DNA from 3 places in the Shewanella sp. MF05913 genome. Region 1 is predicted to be linked to each of the others. Evidence: predicted binding sites of a transcription regulator. Region 1 holds the regulator's gene; each other region holds the start of a gene.
The links. The regulator LexA, encoded in region 1, represses DNA repair genes until DNA is damaged. The targets are predictions, from matches to a motif close to TACTGTATNNNNATACAGTA.
Positions count from the first base shown of each region.

Region 2: dinG (ATP-dependent DNA helicase DinG) is a predicted target of LexA. The motif match lies at 2,463-2,482, and genes of this name have one in related genera.
Region 3: AC19MV_RS01275 (LexA family protein) is a predicted target of LexA. The motif match lies at 3,469-3,488, and genes of this name have one in related genera.

Region 1 covers NZ_JCAYNT010000004.1:180,357-185,341, forward strand. The annotation lists gene plsB (glycerol-3-phosphate 1-O-acyltransferase PlsB) at 1-2,290, opposite strand, end outside; gene lexA (transcriptional repressor LexA) at 2,555-3,169, shown strand; gene AC19MV_RS07895 (cell division inhibitor SulA) at 3,166-3,672, shown strand; gene coxB (cytochrome c oxidase subunit II) at 4,065-4,985, shown strand, end outside.
Region 2 covers NZ_JCAYNT010000001.1:149,825-154,809, reverse strand. The annotation lists gene AC19MV_RS00705 (DNA polymerase II) at 1-2,381, opposite strand, end outside; gene dinG (ATP-dependent DNA helicase DinG) at 2,513-4,588, shown strand; gene AC19MV_RS00695 (TSUP family transporter) at 4,597-4,985, shown strand, end outside.
Region 3 covers NZ_JCAYNT010000001.1:287,042-292,026, reverse strand. The annotation lists gene purM (phosphoribosylformylglycinamidine cyclo-ligase) at 1-431, shown strand, start outside; gene purN (phosphoribosylglycinamide formyltransferase) at 431-1,075, shown strand; gene cysB (HTH-type transcriptional regulator CysB) at 1,175-2,152, opposite strand; gene AC19MV_RS01280 (hypothetical protein) at 2,540-3,319, shown strand; gene AC19MV_RS01275 (LexA family protein) at 3,514-3,921, shown strand; gene AC19MV_RS01270 (Y-family DNA polymerase) at 3,909-4,985, shown strand, end outside.

The sequences.
Region 1 (4,985 bases):
TTAGCTTAACGCTTAAGGTGTTATAGAGTTTTTTGTCATAAAACTCTGGCGCTGTGATGCCATGCAATGCACCTAAACGCTGTGCTAATAAGTGACTATCGGTTTCAAGCTCTGAGCGTTCTAAGTCAGGCTTTATCGCTAACAAGTTAAAGATAATGGCATAACGCTGTAACGTTTCGCTGATAGTTTCTGCTAACAATAATAATTGCGCAGTGTACCGAGGCGTGACTTCAAAATGAGCTTCGCCACTGAGTAAGCCTTGTTCAACCATAAAGTCCAAAAGGCTGTCGATATGCTGTGGCACATCGTCAATACCCATAAATAATTCAGCTTTTAGCAACGGATAAAAATCCATCACAACGGCATGAATTTTTTCGCGGTCACAAATATCATATTGCACTAAACAACTGGCAATTAACGACGGAATCGCCATGACGTGAATAATATTGTTGCGGTAGTAGCTCATGGTGATAGCAATTTTTTCATCAACAGAAATAATTTCACCAATGGCATCTTTAGTGCTGACAAACTTATTCAGTGATAAACAATGATCAACAATCGATTTACCATTACCTTCTGCAACCGAAGTGTAATTTGTATAAGGTACCGTTTTCAGCATCGCTAAATACAAATCTAACTGACGTTCTAACAAGCTGCGCTCTAATGCATTTCGCTCAGAAGCTAGCAAGACTAAACTCGTTAATGTCACTGAACTTGCGGCGGCAGCGCCGTTAATATTAGTCATCACACGGTTAGCCAATAAGTTAACTGATGGCGTAAACCAAGTCGGTTTTTGCTCTGGGTCTTTGGCCACTTCTTCACGCCAATCTGGAGCTTGTTGATTTAAAAAGTTTTGTAGATTAATCGGCTCACCAAAATTCACATAACCTTGGCCAAAATTACCTAATTTACGAATGGCACCAAACACTTGCCACACTGACTCTTTTTGCTTTTTCTTGCCGCTTAACTCTTTGTGATAAGTGGCGACTTCCATCACATGGTCATAACCTAAGTACACAGGCACAAGCGTTACAGGTCGCTCAATGCCGCGCAATACACTATTGATAGTCATGGCTAACATACCTGTTTTAGGGGCAAGTAAACGTCCGGTACGAGAACGGCCACCTTCAGTGAAGTATTCAACCGAATAACCTTTAGCAAACAGTTGGTCTAAATACTCACGAAACACAGCAGTGTATAGCTTGTTGCCGTTAAAGCTACGGCGGATAAAGAACGCGCCACCACGACGGAACATCGGGCCTGCTGGCCAAAAGTTTAGGTTAATTCCCGCAGCGATATGCGGTGGCACCATGCCCTGATAATACAAAATATACGACAGTAGTAAGTAATCCATATGGCTGCGATGACACGGCACATATACAATTTCATGACCATCATGGTGTAATTGGCGGATTTGTTCAGCGCCTTTGATATTGATACCACTGTATAGCTTGTTCCACAGCCAAGTAAGGAAGCGCTCAGCGATACGGATTAAACTGTCTGAATAGTCCGTGGCAATTTCATCTAAATATTCAATGGCTGTTTCACGGGCTTTTTCAGGTGACACTTTCTTGTTAATGGCTTCTTCTTCAATCGCTTTTTTGATTGAATCCGACTTAAGCAACGAAGCAAAAAACATTTGTCTGTTGGGCAGCTGCGGGCCCGTCATCACTTTACGTTGACGACTGAAATGCACTCGAGCTACACGGGTTAATTTGTGGGCAATACTTTTATCGAATCCATGTTCATCTGCCATATAGCGTAAAGATAATGCATTAGAGAACTGGACAAAGTTATGTCTACCAAGAAACAAAATCATTAGCCATTTACGTAACCACGTTGGGCTTTCACGCTCAAGCACTGCCGCCTTCATGCTGTCGTCTTCTTTACCAGGCGTGCGCCCCCAGTACAAACTCACGGGCACGAGTTGAATATCCAAATCCGGACGTTGACGATGAAGCGCCAATAAACTGGTGAAGCTATCGATAAACTTTTCACCACTTTCGCGTTTACCAAAGAGTGGCTTACGCCCCTCCAAACACACAATACGTGGCACTTTTAAGCCATCAACGATGAGTGGGTCATATGGACTCGGCATTCCAAAGCCCTCAGTGATTTCGCTTAGCGCAGCGGCATCACTGATTGACTCTGTTTTCATGACATAAACCAATGGTTTATTTGGATCTAAATTAAGATCATCAAAAGGGTCATGCGGGACAACAATGGTTTGAACCATCGATTTCTGTACCCATTTTAATGCACGTAAAAATATTGAATTTGGTTTTGACATAGTTACTTTCGCAATATAAGCCACTGTAATATTGCTGCATAGGATACCAGAAACCACCCTTGATACACTATCTGGCTGTTTTATCTTTACTTTGTGAACAGTCCCGAACTGAACAACTCAATTAAAATATAGAATGAAACTGATATAAAACATACTGATAGGCAACAATGCCGTAACAAAAAACAAAAAACGGTTGGTTAATACTTGCGCGAACAAAAACACTGTATATAATGACAGTCACTGTATAAAAAGACAGGAATCATCATGAGACCGTTAACGCCGCGCCAAGCAGAAATTTTAGACTTAATTAAAAACAATATCGCCGAAACAGGTATGCCACCGACTCGTGCTGAAATTGCGAACCGTCTTGGCTTTAAAAGTGCAAATGCTGCCGAAGAGCATTTAAAAGCACTCGCCAAAAAAGGCTTTATCGAAATCATGCCTGGCACTTCAAGAGGTATCCGCTTACCTCATGAAGAACAACAAGAAACAGGATTGCCGCTGATTGGCCAAGTCGCTGCTGGTGAACCCATTTTAGCGCAAGAGCATGTAGAGCAATATTATCAAGTCGACCCAAACATGTTTAAACCCGCAGCCGATTTTTTACTGCGAGTACGTGGCGACAGTATGAAAGACATTGGCATTTTAGAGGGCGATTTACTTGCCGTACATAAAATGCAGCAAGCACGTAATGGCCAAGTAGTTGTGGCCCGCGTTGAAGACGACGTCACGGTGAAACGTTTCGAGAAAAAAGGCAATGTTGTCTATCTACATGCCGAAAACGAAGCATACACCCCGATTAAAGTAGACTTAAGTTGCCAAAGCCTCACCATTGAAGGGCTTGCCGTTGGCGTTATCCGTAATGGAGATTGGTTATGAACAAACTAATGGGCACTGCCCCACGCCACCCAGGTTTATGGGCTGATTCAACAGAAGCAGAATTGTATGGCAACCAAACCATTCAAACATTACAAACCGTCACTCAAGGTGAGTCTGAGTTAGGGCAACTGTGCAGCCAGTTAGCAACCTTAAGCCGACAAGGACGCTGGATAGTGCTCATTAGTCCTCCGCATATTGGTTATAAGCACATGCTGGCAAGTGCTGGTGTAAGAATGGACCGGATCTTATTAGTACACACTAAAGATGAAGTTGAAACGTTATGGGCAATGGAAAAAGCATTAACCAGTGGCACTTCAAGCGCTGTGATTACCTGGACGAGTTCACTCGATGCACGTGACAGTCGCCGTTTAGAAATTGTCGCCAAAAGTGCACGTGCTTTAGGTGTGGTAATTGAAGATGTGAATACTCACTTACCTGAAAAACATCAAATCGTTAATCCAACAATGCCTTCTGCAACAAGTAATTTTTCAGCATTTCATTAAGTACGAACCCTTCAACACCAAGCCCTGCATCCAATTCAGGGCTTTTTTTTACCTTTTTTCAGCCAATTAGCGAACAAAGTGATCTTGATCAATGTTTAATCTACAAGTAATGTTGTTAACAAGGATGAAACATTTTTTATCTTTTATTTGACGTAATTTGGCAGATAACACCGCCATCGATGGGAATACGTCAATACAATTTGATTAGTTCAGTCGTAGGTACAAGTGTGGTGTTCAGCTAACAATAAAAGCGTAAACTGCCAGTTTACAACCACCAAGTTACTTTGAGGTCATCAAACTTTTTTGGGAACCGAAGAGTTTGCATAGAGCAGAGACTTACTGTGTGACTCTTCTTTGTAGTTGCTATTTGCAATTAGCAGAGGAGAAGTCTTGTGAAGCAATGGTGGTATTGTTTATTGGTTGTGCTGATAGCACTTCCGCTTGGGGCTGCAGAAATGCCCCTCAACATGACTCAAGGCGTAACAGATATCAGTGGTAAGGTTTACGACCTCCACATGACCATTTTATATATCTGTTGTGCTATTGGGCTAGTGGTGTTTGGGATCATGATTTACTCAATGATCTATCACCGCAAATCTAAAGGCGCTGTCGCGGCCAATTTTCACGAAAGTACTAAAGTGGAAATAGCCTGGACAGTCATTCCGTTTATCATCTTAATTGCTATGGCAATTCCTGCTACTAAAACCCTGATTGCAATGGAAGACTCCAGCGATGCGGATCTGACCATAAAAATTACGGGGTCGCAATGGAAATGGCACTACAGCTATTTCGATAAAGACATAGAATTTTACAGCACACTCTCAACTCCAAGAGAACAAATTGATGGTGATCAAACCAAAGGTGAAAACTATCTACTCGAGGTAGATAAGCCTCTGGTATTACCGATTAATCGCAAAGTGCGTTTTTTAATGACCTCAGATGATGTAATCCATTCTTGGTGGGTACCGGCATTTGCCGTTAAAAAAGATGCTAATCCCGGTTTTATTAACGAAGCCTGGACGCGTATTGATAAACCAGGGATCTACCGTGGTCAATGTGCTGAACTTTGCGGAAAAGATCATGGCTTTATGCCCATAGTGGTCAATGCGCTTTCTGAAGCAGATTTTGATAATTGGCTGATTGAGCAAAAGCAACTGGCTAAAACCGAAGCCGCAGCAGCTGCGGCCTCTATGTCGCAAACCTTATCTCTTGCAGATTTAAGCAAACAAGGTGAACAAGTGTACCTTGCTCGCTGCGCAGCCTGTCACCAACCCAATGGCGCGGGTCTTCCTGGCGTATTTCCATCATTAATA
Region 2 (4,985 bases), on a different contig from region 1:
ATTAACGAGAGTTGATCATTGACTAGCGCATCAAATCGTTGCCCACACAACTGTAAAATAGGTTCAGCAATCGGCTGTATTTGTTTACTAATGTAATATTCGTAATCAATATTATTGGGTTCTGCTTCGACAGGTTGAGCGCCTGTTGTCGTCATCCAATACCTGATTTGATGCCCTTTCCTTGTTGCTTTAGATGTACCCTGTATTTGTGCCAATTGTTTTGCCGCTTTGACATGGGGAGATGATTTTGCAGTGTAGTCTTCAGCATGACGACGTAAACGTTTTTTAAAGATGAGCTCAGAGTCTCTTTCACCTTTTTTTAGCGCGTCTAACTCTTGACGAAGGTAATCGATAACATCCTCACCGTTGAAAAACATCTCGTATAAGTCAAATTGCATCTTACGGGCGATAGGGCTCCAATCACTTCTCACCTGCTCCATGCCTTTGAACGTCAATTTAAGCTTACTGTCCGCCCCTAATGAAGCACCGACATAACGTTTTTTACTGCCTTCTTCAGACCCTCTTAACGTCGGCATAATGAATTGATCAAAGTGAGTTTCAAATTCTAACTCTAGAAAACTGTCTAATTGATATTCAGTCTCACACCAATCACGCCAGCGTGTTGTTATGCTGGTTGCGAGTTGCAACCCCAAGGCATTAATGTCTTTAATCCCATGATTTTCGCCAAGCCAAACAAAAGTGGAGTCTGTATCACCATAGATAACTTGATAACCTGATTCTTCTATCCATTGCTTGGTCAATTTCATAATTTGATGACCGCGCATGGTAATTGAACTGGCTAACTTTGCATCATGGAATACACACCCTTTTGAGCCTAATACACCGTATAAAGAGTTCATGATAATTTTTATCGCTTGCGATAACGGCGCATTTTTTTCTATTTTTGCCATTTCTCTTTGCGCTGCTAGGCTGGCAACTAAACCGGGTAAAATTGCGTTATCTCGCGCAAAATGTGCACCTAAATAACCTGGCACGGTTGAAGTATTATCACCTTGTTCGGCCAAGCGTAAGCCTTCCACTAATCCTTTGGGGTCAATTAAGAAAGTACGAATTATTGATGGGTACAAACTTTTAAAATCTAAAACTAATACGTCGTTGTAATGACCAGGGATAGATGACATGACATAACCGCCGGGGCTTTCAAGCCCTTGACTGACAGGATGTGCTGGAGCAACAAATCCATTGCGATGTAAGTGAGGTAAATATAAATGATAAAATGCAGCGATTGATGCACCAACACGACCAAACTCTAAACCTGTTAATTTTGCTCGTTCAATCGCAAAGTCAATCAACTGGGTTTTTTCAAAAATATCCCATACTAATCGGCTGTCGGTGATGTTATAAAATGCTAGCGCATTTTTATCGGTGTTAAATAACGTGGTAATTTCTTGGCCGCGGTTTTCAACATGATCAATGGCTTTACCTTCATCGAGCAGATTTCTTGATACAAACTCTAATGAAAAACTATCAAATTGATAAAATGCCGCTTTTAACCAATCAATGCCGTCAAGCACCACGCGCCCTGGCAACGAGAGTGTTTCGGGCCTAAATTTATCCGCTACCTTCCAGCTTAACTCTGTGCCACCTCGGCCTATTAATAATGGGATATGATGTACAATGCAGCGACGATATAATAAAGCTAAATCAAAAGTGACCACTGCCCAACCAATAATAATGTCAGGGTCGTATTGCTCAAACCAGGCAATCAGATGATGGATAAGTTCGACCTCATCTTTCACCCACACAATAAAATCATGGCTATCATTTTGCGGCTCGCCAACCATAAACACACATTGGTATCGCTCGCCATATAACCCAACTGAATAGAGTTCGCCATCAAAGCTGCACTCAAAATCTAACGATATTACTGATAAACTAATCTCAACATCGGTTGGTTCAGCTACGGGTTTTCGCGCCCGTTCCAGTGACATTAATGGCAATAAGGTATCGTGATTTGTACTGTGATACTCCCCCACACATTCAATATCAAGGGCGATAAAACGCTCGATTAAATAACGCTGTTCGGGTCTAATATCGGCTTCAAATAGCGTAATGCCGACATCATTAGCCACCCTAGTCAGCCCTTTTAATTGGCTGTTAGATTTTAAATACAGCGCACAGACGGGTTCATGCGCAAAACTGGTTAACCCAATAGACTCTGCCTTGAGCGTAAAATCGACTTTGTGAGTTAACACATCCAAATCTTGCTGACGACAAAAACAAATCACCTCACTGTGATGCAACTCAACTAAAATTGGCCCATTTGCGGTTTTTAAATAATATTGCAACACCAGCTGACCCTGACGATATATCGCATGGCGAGTCAATACTCTGCCCTTCACTCGCGGCAATGCAGATATGCTTTGACGAGCATGGGTGGAATGTTTTAATTGCGGCTGTAAATGTTTCAATGTTATTTATTACTTCGTAGCATGCTAATTCACTGTTATTATGTACAGCATAATTCAGACCACGCAGAAATCATACATCTATGCTACCGGATACGATAAAAAGTCAAATTCGCACCATTTATAAAGAAATTGCTAATGCTATGCCGCAATTTCGTTCTCGTCGCGAACAAAACTACATGGTAGCTGAAATCTCAAAAACCTTAGCGGGTGAGTATGACAAAGATCGGCGGATTATTGTGGTTGAAGCAGGTACCGGGATTGGTAAGTCACTGTCGTATATTCTTGGCACCATTCCATTAGCATTAGCCAGTAAGAAAAAGGTCTGTATTGCCACTGCAACGGTTGCATTACAAGAACAGTTACTCCACAAAGATTTACCGTTTTTTTTACAACAATCTGGCGTTGACTTTAAATTTGGTCTAGTTAAAGGTCGGCAACGTTACGTGTGCTTGGCCAAACTTGAAGCCATGATAGGCAATCAAGACAGCTCACAAATGGCCATGTGGCAAACAAAGCCAGATCAAAGCCAAATAAATGAACTGCAAAAACTGCATCAAGATTTCCATCAAAAACGTTGGAATGGTGAAATTGACACCCTGCAACATCCCATCCCAGACTTTTTATGGCAGCAAATATGTTGTGACAAGCACAGTTGTCATCGACAAGTATCAGCACATCACAACTGTCCATTTCATAAAGCACGTGAAGATGTTGATACCTGGGATGTGCTTATTGCTAACCACAGTTTGCTTTTTGCAGACTTAGAATTAGGTGGTGGGGTTATTTTACCTGATCCAGAAGACATGTTTTATGTTATCGATGAGGCACACCATTTACCGATTGTGGCAAGAGATTTCTCCAGCGCACAAGCCACGTTACGCGGGGCTTGTGATTGGTTAGAAAAAGCCTCTAAAACCTGCTCTAAGCTGCAAAATCAGCTTAAAACAAATAACATTATTGCTCCTGTGCAAGCCATGCTTGATCACACAACCGATTTAACCAACTTATTAACTCAAGTCGCGCATTATTGCGATACCCAACCGCAATTATTTGCCAACCCAGAAAGCCGACTGCGCTTTGAGCACGGGCAATTACCACAAGCGCTATTAATTCAGGCAGAAAACTTAGCCACGGCCTCTGGCGCTGCTGTTAAACAGTTTAATAAAGTGGTGTCGGTGCTAAGTGAGGCAATAAAAGACGGTGAAGTGCCTAAGCATCAATCTGAAGGGTTATTGTCTGAAACAGGCTTTATTTTACAACGTTTAGATAATTTACATAAGCTGTGGAAAATGATGGCCAAAGAAGACAGTAAAAAAGGTGCACCAATGGCACGCTGGGCAGAGTTAATAACAGGTAAGCAGCAGGATTACTTATTTTGCTCATCGCCCATCGAAGTCGGTTTTATGCTCGAGTCTATGTTATGGCAAAAAGCGGCTGGCGTTGTATTGTGCAGTGCAACATTACGTGCACTTAATAATTTTAACCATTTTGCCCATCAAGTCGGATTAGGCATTAATGATGGCACTCGATTTTTAGCCTTGTTGTCGCCCTTTGATTACGAAAATAACGCCACGCTGTTTATTCCACAAATGGTTACAGAACCTACCGATGATAACTATACGGCCGAGATTGCTGAGCATATTGTTGCATTAGTGGATGGCGAAATGGCCACACTCGTATTATTTGCATCTTACTGGCAAATGGAAAAAGTGGTCGATTTGGTCGAGGGCAAAATAGCCAAAGATCAGTTATTTGTTCAAGGTGAAATTCCAAGACAACAAATTTTAGAAAAACATAAGCAGCGTTGTGATGATGGTTTACCCAGTATTATATTCGGCACCGGCAGTTTCTCCGAAGGTCTGGATTTACCGGGCGACTATTTAACCAACCTAATTATTACTAAACTGCCTTTTGCTGTACCAACATCACCGGTAGAACAAGCCCATGCGGAATACGTAAAAGTAAAAGGTGGTAATCCCTTTTTACAGCTGACAATTCCAGACGCATCGCGTAAATTAGTCCAAAGTTGTGGTCGCTTGCTGCGTAAAGAGCAAGATTACGGACGAGTGACTATTTTAGACCGCCGCTTAGTGACCAAACGTTATGGCAAATCATTGATTGATGCCCTTCCCCCTTTTAGACGTGTTATTGAATAGGTATTGAGTTGGATTTATTATTAGACCCTAGCCATTGGGCAGTATTAGCGGTCATCGGAATTATTGCAGGTTTTATTGATGCCATAGTGGGTGGTGGTGGTTTATTGTCGATACCAGCATTGCTAACAGTAGGCATTCCACCTCATTTAGCCTTAGGCACTAATAAGTTAGCGGCATGTTTTGGCTCGTTAACCTCAAGTTTTACCTTCTATAAACAGCAATTATTTAACCCTGCATTATGGAAAGCCAGTTTTTTGGCCACCCTTATAGGCTCTGTCTCAGGATGTATTCTGGTTTTCCTCATTGACCCTACATGGCTAGAAAAAATCTTGCCGCTATTAATTATCGGCATTGCCATTTATACCTTATTCAGTCCCAAAGCCATGGGTGATAACAA
Region 3 (4,985 bases), on a different contig from region 1:
TTAGCCAGGCCGATACCCAGCAAGATCTTGCTGGCAAGCCGCTAATAGAACACTTACTTGAGCCGACTAGAATTTATGTTAAGCCACTATTGAAACTGATTGAACAATCAGACATTCATGCAATGGCGCACATCACTGGCGGCGGATTCTGGGAAAACATCCCACGAGTCCTTCCTGAAGATTGCAAAGCCGTTGTAAAAGGTGATTCTTGGCAGTGGCCAGTGGTATTTGACTGGTTAATGCAAAACGGTAATATCGCTCAACATGAAATGTACCTCACATTTAACTGTGGTGTAGGCATGATTATCGCCCTACCAGCAGACAAAGTAGACGCAGCATTAACACTGCTTAAAGCTGAAGGTGAAAACGCTTGGTTAATTGGTGAAATTGCCACTCGTCAAGGTGACGAAGAGCAAGTGGAGATCATCTAATGAGCCAAAGCTGTCGTGTTGTGGTGCTGATCTCTGGCAGTGGTAGTAATCTTCAAGCCATTATTGATGGTTGTGACGATAACTTAAATGCAAATGTGGTGGGAGTCATTAGCAACAAACCGGATGCTTATGGATTAATCCGCGCTCACCATAGCGAAATTGATACCAGTTGCGTGATTGCTTATAAAAATGAAACGCGTAGCGAATACGATGCGCGTTTGTTAGCAGCCGTTGAAAAATATCAGCCTGATTTAATTGTACTGGCTGGTTTTATGCGCATTTTAACTGATGACTTTGTTAGCCGTTTCCTAGGGAAAATGATCAATATTCATCCGTCATTATTACCTAAGTACACAGGTTTACATACTCATCAACGTGCCATTGAAGCCGGTGATGACGAACATGGTGCTAGCGTACATTTCGTTATTCCAGAACTAGACTCTGGCCCAGTAATATTACAAGCTAAAGTGCCTGTATATACCGGCGAAGATGCCACTGTATTAGCAGAGCGAGTACACGAGCAAGAGCATGCTATATACCCATTAGTGGTAAAATGGTTCAGCTTAGGCCGATTAACAATGACAGACGGTAAAGCGTATTTAGATGGCGAATTAATTGGTCCATCGGGCTACGCGCCAGACTAATTAGCTTAGCTTACAGATCAGTGCTAACCACTGATCTGTACAGACAAAAAACCTCGCTTGTTAGCGAGGTTTTTTATTGTTTGTTTGACACTCTTTGCCCTACTTAACTGGCAGTGAAATATCGGCAAACATTTCATCAATCAATTGTTGATCACGTAAAGCAACCGCTTTTTCAACCACATCGCGGGTTAAATGCGGTGCAAAATGGCGCATAAAATCATACATGTAACTGCGTAAAAAGCTTCCACGCCTAAAGCCTATTTTAGTTGTGCTATGGGCAAATAAATGACTCGCATCAATCGCGACTAAATCGTTATCGACGGCTGGATCGATTGCCATAGAAGCAATCACCCCCACACCTAACCCCAAACGTACATAGGTTTTTAATACGTCGGCACTGGTTGCGCTGAACACCACCCGAGGATCTAAATCTGCACGTTTAAATGATTTCTCAATTTCAGAGGCTTTATCGAAACCAAATACATAAGTCACTAATGGGTGCTGGGCTAAATCTTCGATACTGATCTTGCCCGATTGAGTCGCCAAAGGATGATCGCGGGTCACCACAATAGAGCGATTCCAGTGATAACAAGGCAACATAATCAAATCGGTATATAAATGCATGGCTTCTGTGGCGATAGCAAAGTCGGCATCGCCTCTTGCTGCTTGCTCGCTGATTTGCGAAGGCGTGCCTTGATGCATATGCAAGTTAACTTTTGGATAACGCTTAATAAACTCACGAATAATTTGTGGCAGCGCATAACGTGCTTGAGTATCCGTAGTGGCAATATTTAACTCACCTTGGTTAGGTTTGGTGTACTCTTCAGATACTTTTTTAATGCTGTCGACTTTGCTTAATATATCATTAGCAATATCAATAACTTGCTGACCTGCTGGCGTAACATGAGTTAAATGCTTACCACTGCGACCAAATATTTGAATCCCCAGCTCATCTTCAAGCATGCGCACCTGCTTACTGATACCAGGCTGTGAGGTATAGAGGTTTTCTGCTGTCGATGACACATTAAGATTGTGTTTAACGACTTCTGCAATGTATCTGAGTTGCTGCAGTTTCATGGTGTGATCCTTGATTTAACCGTCACCTATCCACACATGACGCGAATAAGAATAAAGTCTATTTTGTTTTTTGCATAATTAGAACCATCGTTCAACTATGACAAAACGTTATACTAAATGTGAAATGTAATATATATAGTAATAACGAGCAAGAAAAAAAACCGATAATGCGCTCTTATGTACAATCTGTTAATGATTTGTTTGTTTAGTTTATTAATTTCTCCACAAAACGACTTATTATTCAACGACAGCCGTAATGACATACGCTAAGATATAAGCTACTTTTGATGAAATTTTTTGATTAATTTATCTGTTCGTCAAAATCACTTTTTAGCCATTATTATTGGCTTTGTCACCATGTGATATGAAAGATAAAATGGAACCTTTATGTCCTTAATTTTGGTATTAATTCTTATCGGCGCACTGCTATTACTGATTATCGGTTTTAGTATCGTCCAACAACAAAAAGAGCGCGCAGAAGCTGAACGCCGTATTGAAGTATCGCGTCAACGCGCCATTATTGACGAAACCGATGCGGTATTATCTAACACGGGTATGGCTCCTTGCTCTAGCCACATCATGCTCGTGTTATACCGCCGTATTCAAGATGCATTAGAGCAATCAGTACCCCATTCTTCTGGTCAATTAAAATCGGACTATGAACGTCGCCTTGGCGATATTAAAGCGCAAATAACCACAGTATCAAACTCTCCTAGCCAAGTGCCAGCTATTGAAAACTTTCGCTTACCAGACAATGACAGACAGGTCTTAGAGTTGGTTAAAACCCTTAAAAAACTCAAAGCCATTTTGCGAGCTGAGCACAACAAAGGCAAAGTTGACCCCACTGTATTTGCTGAAGAAGAGATGCGTATTGATAATTTACAGCTACGCATCAATGTTGAATCAATGATTAGCCGTGCCCGTGCGGCCTGCTTTATGAAACAATATGGTTCAAGCAAACAAATGGTGACAAAAGCATTAAATACGTTGCACACGATTAAAGCCCAAACGCCAAATGATCCATTTATTGCGCGCAAGGTCGATGAAGCCAAACTATTGCTCGATGAAATCATGGGGGCACAACGCAGCAGCGAACCGAGTACACCTAAGCCTAAAAAAGAAGGTGATGATATCGATATGCTGTTTCAACCTAAAAAGAAATGGTAGTACTGCTCATTTCCATCTGTTGATCATCTCATTAGCCTCGTAAAGAGGCTTTTTTGTATCCCATCTTTAACGCTCATTAGCCAACTCAAGCATCGCGCGCCGCAATCTTTCATAATGAATATTTGATCATTTCTGTTTCGCTGCTATTATACTGTTTATTTATACAGTGTTATTGAGGTTGACTTGGTACTGATATGAAAGTGATCCCAATCTACATAGCTGGCGGCATTAGCGGCTTTGAGTCGCCTGCTGCGGAATACAAACAGCGGCCATTAAGCTTAGATGAACTGCTCATTACTCATCCAAGTGCCACGTTTATCGGTAAAGTTCAGGGAGACTCAATGACAGGTATTGGTATTTTTGATGGTGACTTAGTGATTGTCGATCGCAGTTGTACGGTCAAGAATGGCCAAGTGATTGTCGCTAACTTTAATGGTGAGTTCGTGTGCAAAATGATCGACCTCAAACGAAGATTACTACTGTCTTCCAACGATGCTTATGCCGATGTAGTGATTAATCAATATGATGACTTTAGCATTGAAGGTACGGTGATCTATTCAATACGGTGCCATGATGAGGCAATCAATTTATGTTCGCGTTAGTTGATGCCACTTCATATTACTGCAGCGCAGAACAAGTCTTTAGACCTGAATGGCGTCATCGTCCAGTGATTGTATTATCCAATAATGATGGTTGTGTGGTGGCAGCAAATCGCCTCGCAATTGAGTTAGGTATTCCCAAGTTTCAGCCTTATTTTAAAATCGCCAATCTTTGCCGCCAACATCAAGTGGTGGTGCTATCCAGCAACTATGAATTATACGCAGACTTGTCGGCAAAAATGATGCAAGTGATTGGCCGATTCGCCCCTGAGCAGCATATTTACTCGATTGATGAATCCTTTCTTTCTTTTAAACATTGCCAACAAGCCATTCCGTGCTTAGCCACTCACGCAAGACGAATTCGACAAACGGTTTGGCAATATACGCGGTTACCTGTTTGTGTGGGTATCGGCTCAACACTGACACTTGCAAAAGTCGCCAATAAAGCCGCTAAATTAACGTCTGCATCTAAAGGGGTGTGCGTGATAGATAACGAGGCAATTCGCCAAGCAACATTGGCCTCATTGTCAGTTAGCGATGTGTGGGGGATTGGCCGTAAAACTGCAGCCAAGTTAACGGTAATGAATATTCATACTGCCTGGGAACTGGCTAACACGTCGCCCACTATGATGCGCAAGCAATTTAGCATTGAAATAGAGCGCACCATTCGTGAACTCAATGGTGTTGCGTGTAAGCAATGGGATGAAGCAAGGGCCGATAAACAACAAATATTCTCAACCCGCAGCGTCGGCGAACGGATTACCGATATTGACAGCTTGCACCAGGCGTTATGCATGCATATCGCTATTGCGGCCGCTAAAGCCAGAAAGCAGCAATCATTGTGTAAGGTGATGATGCTGTTTGCCCATAACTCACCTCACGATAGTTACCCGCAAAGCTTTAAAGTCAATGTTAACTTTACCTGTGCTACTCATTGCAGCGCCGAAATGACTCATGCCGCATCCTCGGTAATACATCGGCTTTACCGCCCTGGTGTGCATTATTATAAAGTCGGTGTAGGACTACTCGACTTGGTGAATAGTCAACACCAGCAACTCGACCTATTT